2 regions of the Vibrio alfacsensis genome follow, and region 1 is predicted to be linked to the other one. Evidence: predicted binding sites of a transcription regulator. Region 1 holds the regulator's gene; the other holds the start of a gene.
What was found. Region 1 encodes MetJ, which represses methionine synthesis genes. Its sites were predicted from a motif close to TTAGACNTNTANANGTCTAA; they were not measured.

Region 1 (7,635 bases):
CAGGATGTATTGAATACGATTTAATGTCAACCTCGTGACTATGAATTTTTCTCAAGTTAACAATGAGAGCAGCTCAAGTTCCAATTCAACGGCTTTCTGAGCTTTCTTTTTACATTCATATCATGCACACCTAGCAATAAAAAACCTCGGCATCGAACCGAGGTTTTCATCACCGCTTACCGCTGTCTATTCAAAACACTATGTTTAGTACTGAACCGTTAAACAATACAGCTAGAAAAGCCCAGCTAAGCGGTTGAGATCGGATTGAATTGCACCCGCGGTGACATCTCGTCCCGCTCCTGGACCACGTATCACCAAAGGGTTGTCTTTATACCATTTACTTTCAATCGCGAAGATATTGTCACAGGGCAGAAGATTAGCCAACGCATGTTCACGAGACAGTGCTTCTACGCCAACCGTCGCTTTTCCATTACGCTCTAAACGAGCAACATAACGAAGTACTTGGTCATTCTTCTGCGCCTTATTCAGACGCTCTTGGAGAATCTCACTCAGCACGTCCCCTTGGTCAAAGAAAGTATCTAAGCTCAATTCACGTAGCGATTCTGGGACCAGTGACTCAACCTTGACGCTTTCAGGTTCAATGTCCAGCCCTGACTCTCGCGCTAAGATGACTAGCTTGCGCATCACATCCGAGCCATCTAAATCAGAACGAGGGTCTGGCTCTGTAAGACCTTGCTGCCATGCTAAGTCGACTAACTCGCTAAAAGGTACTGAACCATCAAACTGTTGGAACAACCATGACAAGGTACCAGAAAAAATACCCGATACTGCGACAATTTCATCCCCACTTTCACGTAAATCACGCACGGTATGATTGATTGGTAATCCGGCTCCAACCGTTGCGTTATAAAACCAGTGACGTCCAATCTTAGCAAAAGCATCTTGAACTTGATGGTAGTATTCACTGCTTGCAGAACCCGCAACCTTATTCGCAGAAATAAGATGAATGCCTTGTTGAGCAATGTCCACATAGCGCTCTGCAAGTGCTTTACTTGCTGTCACATCGAGCACTACGGCTTCATCATAATTTTGTAGAGCGCCCAGTTGGGTTAACCAACTGCCGTCATTTTCGGTGCTTTCTTCATCAAACCGCGACAACACTCTCTCAACATCAATCCCTTGATCATCAAACCAATAGGCTTGGCTATCAATCACCGCAACCAATTCGAAGTTCATCCCATGCCGTTTTTCCAACTCATTTTTTTGAACAGCAAAAAGTGATAACCAACTCGAACCTATGTTTCCTTTTCCACAAAGCGCAACAGCGACACGCTTTTGAGCTTGGAACAACTGATTATGAATGCTTGGTACTATGCTCTCCACTTCTGATCGGCGCAAGACCGCCACGAGACTCAAGCCTGATTCCGTTTCCGAGAAAAATTCCACCGGAGAGTGCTTTAATTGTTGGAAAAAACCAAAGCAGTGATGAGCATTTTTTGTCACACCTGCACCCACTGCAGCAAGAAGCGAATAGCCCTCTTTTAGTTTGATTTCCGCTTCAACCGCCAGGTCCTGTAAATACTCTAGTGCACCAGCTGCGATTTCAGCGGTATAAGCCAAACGCAGAACTTGCTTATCATCTTGCACTTCAAATGCGAGAGGTTCTAACTGCGCTCGTTTTAACGCCTGCAATACACCTTTTTGAGCACGTGAAAAATCATGCCCATGAAAGAACGACAGTTGAACTAAAAGTACGTCATCTAAAGAAGTAATGATTTTAGCACCACGACCCGAAGCTAATACGCGTTCAATACGAGTTGATCCCGATTCTGGCTGATAGCTACATTTGAGGTTCAAATCCATCGCACTCTGAGCCACGGGCTGAAGTGTTCTGCTATGAAGCACTGGCGCTGCCAAGCGCGCAAGCTCACTGGCTTCATCCAAACGTAACAATGGCAATAAACAAGCATCCGATACTAGTCGAGGATCCGCACTATAAACGCCAGCGACATCACTCCAGATAGTGACCGTGCTCACTCCAGCTAACGCTCCTATCACTGTCGCTGAGTAATCTGATCCATTGCGGCCAAGTAACACCGTTTCGCCCGCATAGTTTTGGGCCATAAAGCCTGTGATAATGACTCGTTTATGATTATGTTGCGCTAGTACTTCTTTAATTAACGGGTAAGAGCGGGCACGATCGACCTCTGGTTGTATCCCAGATTCTGCGCGTAAAAACAGCCGCGCATCTTGCGCAACAGCGGGTAAATCTTGCTGTGACAGCAATGCAGCCAGCAAGCGAGAAGACCACACTTCACCATGACCTAACACCGCTGCCTTTTGCGGCTCTGTTAACGGGGCAACCAATTCGGCTAGCGTACTGAATTCATCCTGTAACGAGGCGAGTAATTCACTCTTAATATCCCCCGTCAGAAGAGTCTCAACCAATTCGATTTGAAACTGTCGTAAGCTGTGCAAAGCTTCATGAGCAAGGCGACCATCTTTTTCTAAGCCATCCAAAAACTCTATTAATCGATTCGTCGTTTTTCCCGCAGCAGACACCACAACGAGATCATTTTCTGCTGAATATTCTCTAAGAATACTGGCCACACGTTGGTAACACTCGGAGTTCGCTAAGCTGCTGCCACCAAATTTATGCAGCTGACGTTGTACACTCATGATCGTTATACTCCCCGTTACTGTGCTGCTTTCGTGAATGCTTGTTCAAGATCAGAAATCAGATCTTGTGCATCTTCCAGACCAACAGATAAACGCAATAATTGTTGAGATACTCCAGCCTCTGCCAATGCAACGTCACCCATCGCACGATGCGTCATTGAAGCTGGGTGACAAATCAAGCTTTCTACACCACCTAACGACTCAGCAAGGGAGAACAGGTCAAGCTCTTTAACGAACACTTTTAATTGTTCAAATGACCCTGCAAACTCAAAGCTGAGCATCGAGCCGAAACCTGATTGTTGTTTCTTCGCAATATCATGACCCGGGTGTTCAGGCAAACTTGGGTGATAGATCTTGGCGACTAAGGATTGCGTTTGAAGATACGCTAACACTTCCTGAGAACTTTCTTCGTGAACTCGCATTCGTGCACCCAGAGTGCGAATTCCTCGCAGAGTCATGTAACTATCAAATGGTGTACCCGTTGCACCAATACAGTTACCCCACCATGCCAACTCTTCAGCGTGCTCTTCGCTCTTGGTGATCACCACACCGCCAATCACGTCAGAATGACCATTAATGTATTTAGTTGTTGAGTGGATAACAAAATCGGCACCTAGCTCTAAAGGCTTTTGATATACGGGTGTCAAAAAGGTATTGTCCACGGCCACTAACGCACCAACTTGTTTCGCTTTCTCACACACTGCCGCGATATCAACAACGCGAACTAGAGGGTTTGATGGCGTTTCTAGCAGGATGAGCTTTGGCTTTTTCGCCATCGCAGCATCCAGTGCTTGCTGATCGGATTGATCAACAAACTGAACCTTAAAGTCGCCTTTATTTGCTCGGGTGTTGAATAAACGGTAGGTGCCGCCGTAGCAATCGTGTGGTGCAACAATGAGATCGTTTGGACCAAGAAACGCCGAAACCCAAAGGTTTAACGCAGACGTTCCACAGTTGGTCACCACTGCACCTTTACCTGATTCAAGCTCATACAATGCTTTCTCTAACAAGCCTCGGTTTGGGTTACCTGAACGGGTGTAATCGTATTGAGGGACTTCACCAAATGCCGGGAAGCCATAGTTAGTTGAAAGGTAAATTGGTGGTACGACAGCGTGATATTGACTGTCTGATTCGATACCTGTGCGTACAGCAATGGTCGCAGGCTTACGGGTGCTCATGAGTGTATCCTTTCACGGGTGGTGACATCTAAACGGGAATGCGCTATATCTAACTCATATTGCTCAATTGATTAACACTCTTCCCTAACTATTAACGTCACTTTACTTGCCTAAAAACAAGACGTCAACACTTCTAGACGTCTATATGTCTTTGCTTATGGCGGTAAATGCAGCTAAAATCGCACCTACATTTAATTTTCCAACTTATTACATTAATGAAGGTGCGCAATGGCTGACTGGAATGGCGAATACATTAGCCCATATGCTGAGCACGGTAAAAAAAGCGAACAAGTAAAAAAGATTACCGTCTCTATCCCGCTAAAAGTTTTAAAAGTACTGACTGATGAGCGAACTCGCCGCCAGATCAATAACTTACGCCATGCAACTAACAGTGAACTTCTGTGTGAAGCATTTCTACATGCTTACACAGGTCAACCACTGCCAACGGATGAAGACCTTCGTAAAGACCGCCCTGATGATATTCCGGCTGAAGCAAAAGCGCTGATGACTGCAATGGGCATTGAATTCGAAGCGTTTGACGAAGAATAATTGCTTACAAATTCGTCATCGTTTGGAAGTAACGCCGGGGGGGTGCTTCAACAAAACCAAAAAGGGACGCCAATGCGTCCCTTTTTTTATCTAGATCATCACTCTGCGATTTATTCAGCCATGTAGTTTTCTGGCATTTCAATACGAGCAACACCTGAATTGACTGCCGCTTTAGCAACCGCTTTCGCCACTCGTGGCAATAGACGTGGATCCATTGGTTTTGGAATGATGTAGTCGTTGCCAAATTCGAGCTTATCAACACCTGCGGCTTTTAATACCGCTTCTGGCACTGGTTCTTTCGCCAACTCTCGAATTGCATCCACCGCCGCTAACTTCATTTCATCGTTAATCTCACTCGCACGTACATCCAAAGCACCTCGGAAGATGAATGGGAAACACAGTACGTTGTTTACTTGGTTCGGGTAATCACTACGGCCAGTCCCCATGATCAAGTCATCACGCACTTCATGAGCGATCTCTGGTTTGATTTCAGGATCAGGGTTCGAGCAAGCGAATACGACTGGCTTATCGGCCATCAGTTTCAACGCTTCTGCTGGTAGTAAGTTTGGACCCGATACCCCTAAAAATAGATCCGCCCCATCAATAACATCTTCAAGCGTGCGTTTATCCGTGTTATTCGCGAATAGCTGTTTGTATTCATTCAAATCGTCGCGACGCGTATGGATCACCCCTTTGCGATCCAACATGTAGATTTTTTCACGCATGGCACCACATTTGATCAACAGCTCCATGCATGCCACAGCTGCCGCACCAGCACCAAGGCACACAATCGTGGCTTCTTCTAGCTTTTTACCCTGCAGTTCAATCGCATTTAACATACCCGCAGCGGTAACAATTGCCGTACCGTGTTGGTCATCGTGGAATACCGGTACGTCACAACGTTCAATAAGACGCTTTTCAATCTCAAAACAATCTGGAGCCTTGATATCTTCAAGGTTGATACCACCGAAAGTGTCAGCAATGTTTGCTACTGTGTCGACAAATTCGTCGATCGTACGGTGCTTTACTTCGATATCAATTGAATCTAGACCAGCAAAACGTTTAAACAGCAGCGCTTTACCTTCCATTACTGGTTTAGAAGCCAGAGGGCCAAGATTACCCAAACCAAGAATCGCCGTACCGTTGGAAATAACAGCAACCATGTTACCTTTCGCTGTGTATTTGTACACATTGTCAGCATTCTGCGCGATTTCACGTACAGGTTCCGCGACACCAGGACTGTATGCAAGCGCAAGATCGTTAGCGGTTTCCGCTGGTTTAGTCAGCTCTACAGCAATTTTTCCTGGCGTTGGGTAGGCATGGTAATCCAATGCTTGTTGGCGACGTTCTTCTTCTGGGGTGAGTTCTTGGCGATGCTCTTCAGACATGTATCTGTTTCTCTTTTGTTATTGTTTCGGTAAGGGGGAGTAAATATTAATGTATAGAAATCAATCTTCATAGGCAAGATTGCGACCTATATCTTTAAAAAAGAGCAAACTAGTAGAGATAAGACCAGATACTTAGAAGTGACACCTGATTAATAAAACAGGTGTCATTTGGGGATTTAATGAATCAAAAGTAAAGCGCCACTACTCTTCATCAACATACTGCGCTTGGAGGTAATTTTCGATGCCAGACATCTCGATAAGGCCAAGCTGAGTTTCTAACCAATCAACATGCTCTTCTTCATCTTCAAGAATATCTTGGAACAAATCTCGAGAAACATAATCACGAATATCTTCCGCATAAGCGATCGCATCTTTTAAATCGGGGATAGCCGCCATTTCTAACTTCAAGTCACACTCAAGCATCTCTGGAGTGTCTTCACCTATCATCAGCTTGCCAAGATCTTGAAGGTTAGGAAGCCCCTCCAGAAATAGAATGCGTTCAATTAAATGATCGGCATGCTTCATTTCATCGATAGACTCGTGGTATTCCTTTTCAGCTAGGTGTTTCAACCCCCAATCTTTATACATGCGGGCGTGAAGAAAATATTGGTTTATTGCGATGAGCTCATTACCGAGCACTTTATTGAGATGTTGAATTATGATTGGATCGCCTTTCATGACAAAGCCCTCCTCTTTGGCTTCATATAACTGTAGAAGCAAATGAGAAGGTGTCAAAAATGAAGCGTGTCATTAGCTAACTTGTTTCAGCACTAGATATTCTGTTTCTGCTAAAATTTCTTTCGCTTGTTTAATGCACTTACCGCATTGACTTCCTAAAGCAGTGCATCTTTTAATTCCTCGAATGTCCGTTATGCCCTCATCTATCGCCAACTTCCTAATTTTCTTGTCAGATACACCATGACAAAGACAAACGTACATATTCAAAACCCCTAAATTCTACCTTGGAATGAAATATAAACAATAATCGTTCTTGTTACCAGTTGTATTAATAGGGGTTACAGAACGTTTTGTTATATCAATTTTGAGCGTTTAATGAACTTTCAATGACTTAGCAGGTAATGTAAAAAAAGAGGAAAGGCAGTAAAACTAAGGGGATGTTTTCAATAGCAAAAAACATCACAAGAAAAAAATGGCTTATAACCATATTAAGAATAGGAATAGTAGGTACAAAAAAGGGAAGCCTTAGCTTCCCTTTTTCTAGCGCTTTCTTCAAAAAGAAGAAGAGTGCAAGAGTTCGTTTAATTCGTTAAGAATTAAGCGAAGATCTTAGCAACAACACCAGCACCTACTGTACGGCCACCTTCACGGATAGCGAAACGTAGGCCTTCATCCATTGCGATTGGAGCGATTAGCTCAACGATCATTTGGATGTTGTCGCCAGGCATTACCATTTCTACGCCTTCTGGTAGAGAGATATCACCAGTTACGTCAGTTGTACGGAAGTAGAACTGTGGACGGTAGCCTTTGAAGAATGGAGTGTGACGACCACCTTCATCTTTAGAAAGTACGTATACTTCTGACTCGAACTTAGTGTGTGGAGTGATTGAACCAGGCTTAGCTAGTACTTGACCACGTTCAACGTCATCACGCTTAGTACCACGTAGAAGTGCACCAACGTTCTCACCAGCACGACCTTCGTCTAGAAGCTTACGGAACATTTCAACACCAGTACATGTAGTTGTAGTAGTGTCTTTGATACCAACGATAGCAACTTCGTCACCTACGTTTAGGATACCGCGCTCGATACGACCAGTAACTACTGTACCACGACCTTGGATAGAGAATACGTCTTCGATAGGCATTAGGAATGGCATATCTACTGCACGCTCTGGCTCAGGGATGTATGTATCTAGAGCTTC
Region 2 (7,635 bases), 1.0 Mb from region 1:
ATCCGCTGAACAATTGCCATCTGGCAGACACCGCTATCTGATAAATAAGGAATGAGGAGACCTTCATGACCCAGACCGTTACTCAGGCTCTACTGGAGTTTAGCCTGCGCTATCAACAAGCTTGGCAAGACGAGCACAATGAACTGCCACGCAGTGAAGAGCTTGCTGATCTTGTTTCTCCATGTGTAGAAGAGAAACGTGATGAGGCCGTATTATGGAAAGTGTGTCCTCGTGAAGACGTGGCGGATTTTACTAACGTTGAGAATGGTATTGAGCTCACGCTGCATGAAGACATCAAGCTTTTTTATGGATCTCAATACAGTGCAGATATGGACGCTACTTGGCAAGGCAATGGTCTAACACTATTGCAAGTATGGAGTGATGATGATTTTACTCGCTTGCAAGAGAACATACTTGGTCACCTAGTGACTCAGCGTCGCCTAAAACTGAAGCCAACAGTATTCATCGCAGTGACAGACGCAGAGTTGGACGTCATTTCTATCTGTAACTTGACGGGTAATGTGATTCTTGAGCGTCTAGGCACCAGTAATCGTGATGTGCTTGCAGACAATGTGATTGAGTTTCTAAACAAACTCGAGGCTGCGGTGTAAATATGTACGTTGTTGAGTTGCAGTTTGAATGTTTTGATAACACCACAGTAAGCGCAGTTGATAAAGCGATTAACGGCTTGATGGATGCTTTGCGTTACAACGGGCAGGTCCTTGGTCGTGAGTTTCCTATCGTAATGGGAGATGGCGAGTTTTATGTGCGCGTAGTGTGCCCAGAGCAAGACAGCTTGCACCCTCGTTACCATTCTGATTTCGTCAAAGTCTGCTTAAATCGTTTGTCAGAAGCGTCTTTGCTTGCGCCTAAAATGCGCATGTTAGGTCGTGACTTGAACTCAGAAGAAGCCGCAGAAGATGAAACACCGAGCTGGCAAGTGCTTTACACCACTTATGTTCATACGTGTTCTCCGCTGCGCAGCGGTGAGACATTATTGCCGATTCCGCTATACCGTAATGGTGCGACACTCAATGGTGACCATAAAGCGGTGGTGAAGTGGCAAACTGAGTGGCAAGCATGTGATGAAATTCAAATGGCGGGCGGATGCCGAGCTGAACACGCTGCGCTGCATGAAATTTGTGATGCTGACAGTGTGTTGTTCCGTCGTGGTTGGGATTTACGTGGTCGTATTGAATTCCTCACTAAGATCCCGACCTATTATTACCAATATCGAGTCGGTGGTGAGTCGCTTGAAGCAGAAAAGGCGCGCAAGTGTCCAAAATGTGGTGGTGAGTGGCTACTTGATGAGCCTTTGCATGACATTTTTTACTTCAAGTGTGATGACTGCCGAGTTGTTTCTAACATCTCTTGGGACCACATTAAGTAGCTTAAAATAGCGCAGATCCAAACGTTGATGAGAAAAGTAAAAGGGCTGATGTTTCCACATCAGCCCTTTTGTTTTATTTTGTTTCGTCTTGAAAGGTGTTTTCGTGTTGGATTACCAACCTTTAACGACACCACCTTTGAAGATGTCTTTCGCTGCTTCGTAAACTTCATCGGTTTGGTACGCTTTCACGAAGTTTTGTACGTTAGCGGCTTGGACGTTGTCTTCACGAGCTACGATTAGGTTTACGTAAGGAGACTCTTTGTCTTCAACGAAGATGCCGTCACGTTCAGGTGTGAGATCGATTGAGCTCGCGTAAGTTGTGTTGATGATAGAAATTGCAACATCGTCAAGAGAGCGAGGAAGTTGTGCGGCATCCAGTTCTACGATAGTGATGTTTTTTGGGTTACCTACGATGTCACGCACTGTTGCTAGTAGATCGACGCCATCACGCAGCTCAATCAAACCTTGTTGCTCAAGAAGCAGTAGAGAGCGGCCTAGGTTAGTGGGATCGTTTGGTACCGCGATTCTTGCTCCCTCTTGAACTTCGTCAACCGATTTCACTTGTTTAGAATAGCCTGCGATAGGGTAAACAAAAGAGTTGCCGGCGGTCACGAGCTTGTAGCCACGATCTTCTACTTGTTGATCAAGGTATGGCTTATGTTGGAAAGCGTTGATATCAATAGACCCATCATCCAATGCGGCGTTTGGTGTCACGTAATCCGTGAAAGTGACAAGTTCGACATCCAGGTTGTATCTTTCTTTAGCAACTTTTGCAGCAACTTCTGCAACCTGAGCTTCTGCGCCAGCCATTACGCCAACTTTTACGCTGTTGTCATCAGATTGCTTTTCACCACAACCAGCAAGAACCAGTGCAGAAGCGGCAGTTGCAACAGTCAAAAGACTCTTAAGGCTAAATTTCATGTTTATCTCCTTATAATTGGTATTTTCAATTCTTATCTATGGTCTACGCGGCGTACGATGGCATCACCAATAGACTGAATAATTTGTACGAGTACGATGAGCATTACTACCGTTACGGCCATGATCACTATGTCGTAGCGGTGGAATCCATAACGGATCGCAACGTCACCTAAACCACCGCCGCCAACGGTTCCTGCCATTGCGGAGTAGCTTACTAAAGTGACTAGGGTAATCGTTACTGAGTTAACAATAGTCGGCATCGCTTCGGGAAGCAGAACTTTTGTGATGATTTGTACAGGTGTCGCGCCCATCGATTGCGCTGCTTCTACTAAGCCTGACGGTACTTCTAATAAGGCACCTTCAATCAATCGAGCCACAAATGGAATGGCGCCAATAGTCAATGGAACAATGGCTGCGGTTGTACCGATAAACGTTCCCACTAACAGCTTGGTGACCGGGATAATTGCCACCATCAATACGAGGAAAGGCACCGAACGACCGATGTTAACGATCGCGCCAAGTACGCGGTTCAGTTTGGTGTTTTCGAGCAAGCCACCTTTTTTAGTGGTGTGCAGAATGACACCGAGTGGAATCCCCACAGCAAAACCGACGATACCCGCGACGGCAACCATGTAGATGGTTTCCCAAGTCGCGCCCAGAAGTAGGTTGCTGTTTAGGCTCAGCCATTCAGAAATCGTATTAAAGGACATAGCCAAGTACCTCTACTTTCACGTTGTGCTCACGCAGGAATTCAATCGCTGCGTTATCGTCTTGTTCATTACCGAACAGCTCCGCGACCATCATGCCGAATTTCACACCACCGGCGTAATCGAGGTCAGAGCTTAGAATGCTGACATCAATATTAAATTTACGAGCAATTTGCGTCATGAGAGGTGCATCCACCGTAGCGCCTGTAAATTCAAGGCGAACGAGAGGGTAGCTGTTTTCTACGCGTGTCGCCTGTAAGCGAGATTGATAGTCTTCTGGGATAGAAAGATCCAACGTCGAGCGGATGAACTGATGTGCGAGTTCCGTTTTAGGATGTGCAAAGATATCGCCGACCGTGCCTTTTTCAACTAATTCGCCATCACCGATGATCGCCACTTCATGACAGATGCTTTTCACCACTTCCATTTCGTGGGTGATCAAAAGAATGGTGATCTCAAGTTTGCGGTTGATTTCTTTTAGTAGTTCTAGAATGGATTGTGTTGTCGCTGGATCCAGTGCGCTGGTCGCTTCGTCACACAACAAAACACTTGGATCAGAAGACAGAGCACGTGCAATGGCCACACGCTGCTTTTGACCGCCACTTAGGTTTGCTGGGTAGCTCTCGTGCTTGTCCGAAAGGCCAACCAGTTTAAGTAGCTCCGTCACTTTTGTTGTGATTTGCGATTTCTCTTTGCCTGCTAACTCAAGAGGGAGAGCCACATTGTCGAAAACGGTACGAGATGACAGCAGGTTAAAGTGTTGGAAGATCATCCCAATGTTACGGCGGGTTGCACTCAGTTGCTTTTTACCGAGTTTAGTTAGGTCAACGCCATCAACGATAATGGAGCCTGAGGTCGGGGCTTCCAGCATATTGACACAGCGGATTAAGGTACTTTTACCTGCGCCCGATGCGCCGATAACACCAAAGATAGTCCCTTTAGCGATGTCTAAGTTTATGTCCTTAAGGGCAAGAATTTCCTTACTGCCTTGGAAGAACACTTTATTGACGTTTTTTATTTCTATCATGTTTCAACCTGCACAGAGATACTGGGAACTTCACTGTTAAAAACGGCTTTTAACAGGAGTAAATTTTGAACTTTATCTCAATTCTCAGTTGATGCTATGGGGTAAGCGAAATGAAGTCAATAGATATTTTTACGTCTAGACGTCTAAAAGTCCTGGTTGCTATTTTGTAAGGGATGTTACTACGGGGGAGGAGATATAAGAGGGAAGTGTTGCTTTTCAGATTTACCGATTCTCAAGCAATAAATCAATAGTTTTGTCTTGCTTTAACACGAATTAGATAGTGTTGAAGCGTATAAGGTATGTAATAATCTAATCAAACCGAGTAAATAGAGAAATATGTTTTGGCAAAACCAGCTGTTTTTATCGATCGTGATGGCGTAATTAACGTTGATCATGGCTACGTTCATGATGAGCATGATTTTGAGTACATTGACGGTGTGTTTGAGGCGACAAAAGCGCTAAAAGATCAAGGCTACCTACTAGTACTGGTGACGAACCAATCAGGTATCGGACGCGGTAAATACAGTGAAGATCGTTTCTTGTCATTAACTCAATGGATGGACTGGAACTTCGTTGACAATGGCGTTGAGTTCGATGGGTTTTATTATTGTCCACATCATCCAGAGCATGGCGTTGGCGAATACAAACAAGATTGTGATTGCCGCAAGCCAAAACCAGGGATGTTCATTTCTGCACGCGATTTCTTGAAGATCGATATGGCGAAATCAGTGATGATTGGTGATAAAGCTGAAGATATGATGGCTGCTGAAGCGGCAGGCGTTGGTACCAAGATTTTAGTGCGTACTGGTAAGCCTGTTACAGAACAAGGCGAAGCGCTAGCTACGGTTGTACTTGATAGCATTGCAGATGTTCCTGCATACCTAAACAAGTAGTTTTTACTATTCATTGAGATAAGGGAAGCCACTGCTTCCCTTTTGTTTGACTCCCTCTTTTAGTTTGATCACTTATGAGCAAAAAACTCACTATTCTTGATATCGCTAAACTGGCTGGCGTAGGCAAATCGACGGTCAGCCGTGTGCTTACCAATGATCCCAAGGTAAAACCACAAACGCGTGAGAAAGTGGAACGAATCATTCATGAGTCAGGTTATGTGCCATCAAAATCGGCACAGTCAATGCGTGGCGGTAGTCAAAAGGTGGTCGGTGTGATCATCTCTCGTTTGGATTCTCCATCAGAAAACCGCGCGGTCGGTACCATGTTGAATGCCTTGTACTCGGCAGGGTATGACGTGGTGATCATGGAAAGCCAATTCGACCGCGATAAAACCAATGAGCATTTGGATGTGCTTAAACGTCGTAATGTCGATGGGGTTATCGTGTTTGGTTTTACTGGGTGTGATGAGCAAGCTTTGGCAGAGTGGGGCAATCGCATTGTCGTGATCGCGATGGACACGCAAATGGTTTCCTCGATCAACTACGATAACCAAGGCGTTATCGATATGGCGCTCTCTCATCTGGAACAGCAATCTATTTCTCGTATTGCCTACATTGGTGTTGATCCAGAAGACCGTACCACCGGTCTCGCTCGCCTAAATGCTTACCAAGCTTGGTGTGAACAAAAGCGCATCGAACCTTGCTTCCAAACTGGCAAGCTCAACCATGAAAGTGCTTATCAGCTGGTGGATCAAGTCCTTCAATTTGATACGCAAGCCATCGCTTGTGCCAGTGATACCATCGCTCTTGGTGTAATTAAACGTCTGCAAGAAGTGGGACGTGAAGATGTGGTGGTTACCGGTGTTGGTGGTAGCGAATTACTGTCTTTTCTCTTCCCGAATGTCTTCAGCGTGGATCCGGGCTACTCTCATGCTGGTGAAAAGGCGGCTAACATGCTGATTAATCAATTAAATGGTGATGAGTCTGTGGTGCATTTTACCCAGCAGCCTATCTGTCATTAATCCACCTTTCGATGATCTGCTCTAAAATTATACTGTGATCATTCTCAATTAATGGGACTGTTCCCATTTTGTTTTTGAATGCGAAATGGCACTATTAAAATCATCAAATGGGAATGTTCCCATTATAAAAATAAAACGATGAATTGAATGTATCCAATACAGGGTGGACAAAGTTATGAGTAAGATTGCGCGTCAAGAGGTACAGCGTCTTATTGAGCTGGTCGGGGGATCGGACAATATTGCCAGTGTAAGCCACTGCTTAACTCGCTTACGTTTCGTGTTGAATGACACAGACAAAGCCGATATCAAACAGTTAGATGCACTGCCTATGGTTAAAGGCTGCTTTACCAACGCAGGTCAGTTCCAAGTGGTGATCGGCACGGAAGTCGATGAGGTATACAAAGTACTGATCGAGCTGACGGGTAAAAGTGAAGCGAGCAAAGATGAATCTAAGAACGCGGCTCGTCAAAACATGAATATCGTCGAGCGTGGTATTTCCCACCTTGCTGAAATCTTTGTACCACTGTTACCAGCGATCATCACCGGTGGTCTGATTCTTGGTTTCCGTAACGTGATTGGCGACATCAAGATGTTTGATGGTCAAACGCTCACGGAAATCAGCCAGTTTTGGGCAACAGTACACTCTTTCTTATGGCTAATTGGTGAGGCGATCTTCTTCTTCCTACCGGTTGGTGTGTGTTGGTCGACAGTGAAAAAACTCGGCGGTACTCCGATTCTGGGTATCACATTGGGTGTCACGTTGGTTTCGCCACAGTTAATGAACGCCTATCTGATTGGTAAGCAAGTGCCAGAAGTGTGGGACTTTGGTTTATTCGCCATCGAGAAAGTAGGGTATCAAGCGCAAGTGATTCCGGCCATGTTAGCGGGTGTCGCCTTGGCGTTTATTGAAACCAACTTGAAACGCATCATTCCGTCTTACCTTTACCTAGTGGTCGTGCCGTTTGTCTCTATCATCGTGTCTGTGATTCTTGCGCACTCTATCATTGGCCCATTCGGTCGAATGTTGGGTGACGGCGTTGCTTTCGCAGCAAAAGCAGCCATGACAGGTGACTTCGCGATGATTGGCTCAACCATCTTTGGCTTCCTATACGCGCCATTGGTGATTACTGGTATTCACCACACCACCAATGCGGTTGATCTTCAACTGATGCAAGAGCTCGGCGGCACGCCAATTTGGCCTTTGATTGCACTTTCAAACATTGCTCAAGCGTCTGCAGTAGTCGGCATCATTATCATCAGTAAAAAACACGGCGAGCGTGATATCTCAGTACCTGCGGCTATCTCTGCTTACCTTGGTGTGACTGAGCCAGCGATGTACGGCATCAACTTGAAATACAAATTCCCAATGCTGAGCGCGATGATCGGTAGTGCGATTGCCGCTGCTATCTGTGGTAGCGCAGGTGTGATGGCGAACGGTATCGGTGTGGGCGGTTTGCCGGGCATCTTGTCTATCCAACCACAGTTCTGGGGCGTATTTGCTCTGGCGATGTTGGTGGCGATTGTGGTACCAGTGGCACTGACCCTTGTGTTGTATAAGCGTGCGCAAATGAAAGGCGAGTTAGAAACCGCTAGCGCGTAATTCGAACTGAGGCAGCGATTTGGCTGCCTCGTTTATCTCTTCGTTTTTTTAAGATTTTTAAGTTTCCGTTTAATG

Region 2: the regulator MetJ is predicted to act here: its motif matches at 4,173-4,192, upstream of metN (methionine ABC transporter ATP-binding protein MetN).

The regions. Positions count from the first base shown of each region.
Region 1 covers NZ_AP024165.1:2,832,354-2,839,988, forward strand. The annotation lists gene VA249_RS13035 (bifunctional aspartate kinase/homoserine dehydrogenase II) at 232-2,640, opposite strand; gene VA249_RS13040 (O-succinylhomoserine (thiol)-lyase) at 2,658-3,818, opposite strand; gene metJ (met regulon transcriptional regulator MetJ) at 4,047-4,367, shown strand; gene VA249_RS13050 (malic enzyme-like NAD(P)-binding protein) at 4,478-5,755, opposite strand; gene bfr (bacterioferritin) at 5,957-6,433, opposite strand; gene VA249_RS13060 ((2Fe-2S)-binding protein) at 6,506-6,694, opposite strand; gene tuf (elongation factor Tu) at 7,030-7,635, opposite strand, start outside.
Region 2 covers NZ_AP024165.1:708,622-716,256, forward strand. The annotation lists gene syd (SecY-interacting protein) at 66-611, shown strand; gene VA249_RS03255 (Zn-ribbon-containing protein) at 614-1,390, shown strand; gene VA249_RS03260 (MetQ/NlpA family lipoprotein) at 1,502-2,311, opposite strand; gene VA249_RS03265 (methionine ABC transporter permease) at 2,344-3,021, opposite strand; gene metN (methionine ABC transporter ATP-binding protein MetN) at 3,011-4,045, opposite strand; gene gmhB (D-glycero-beta-D-manno-heptose 1,7-bisphosphate 7-phosphatase) at 4,387-4,938, shown strand; gene treR (trehalose operon repressor TreR) at 5,013-5,960, shown strand; gene treB (PTS trehalose transporter subunit IIBC) at 6,136-7,560, shown strand.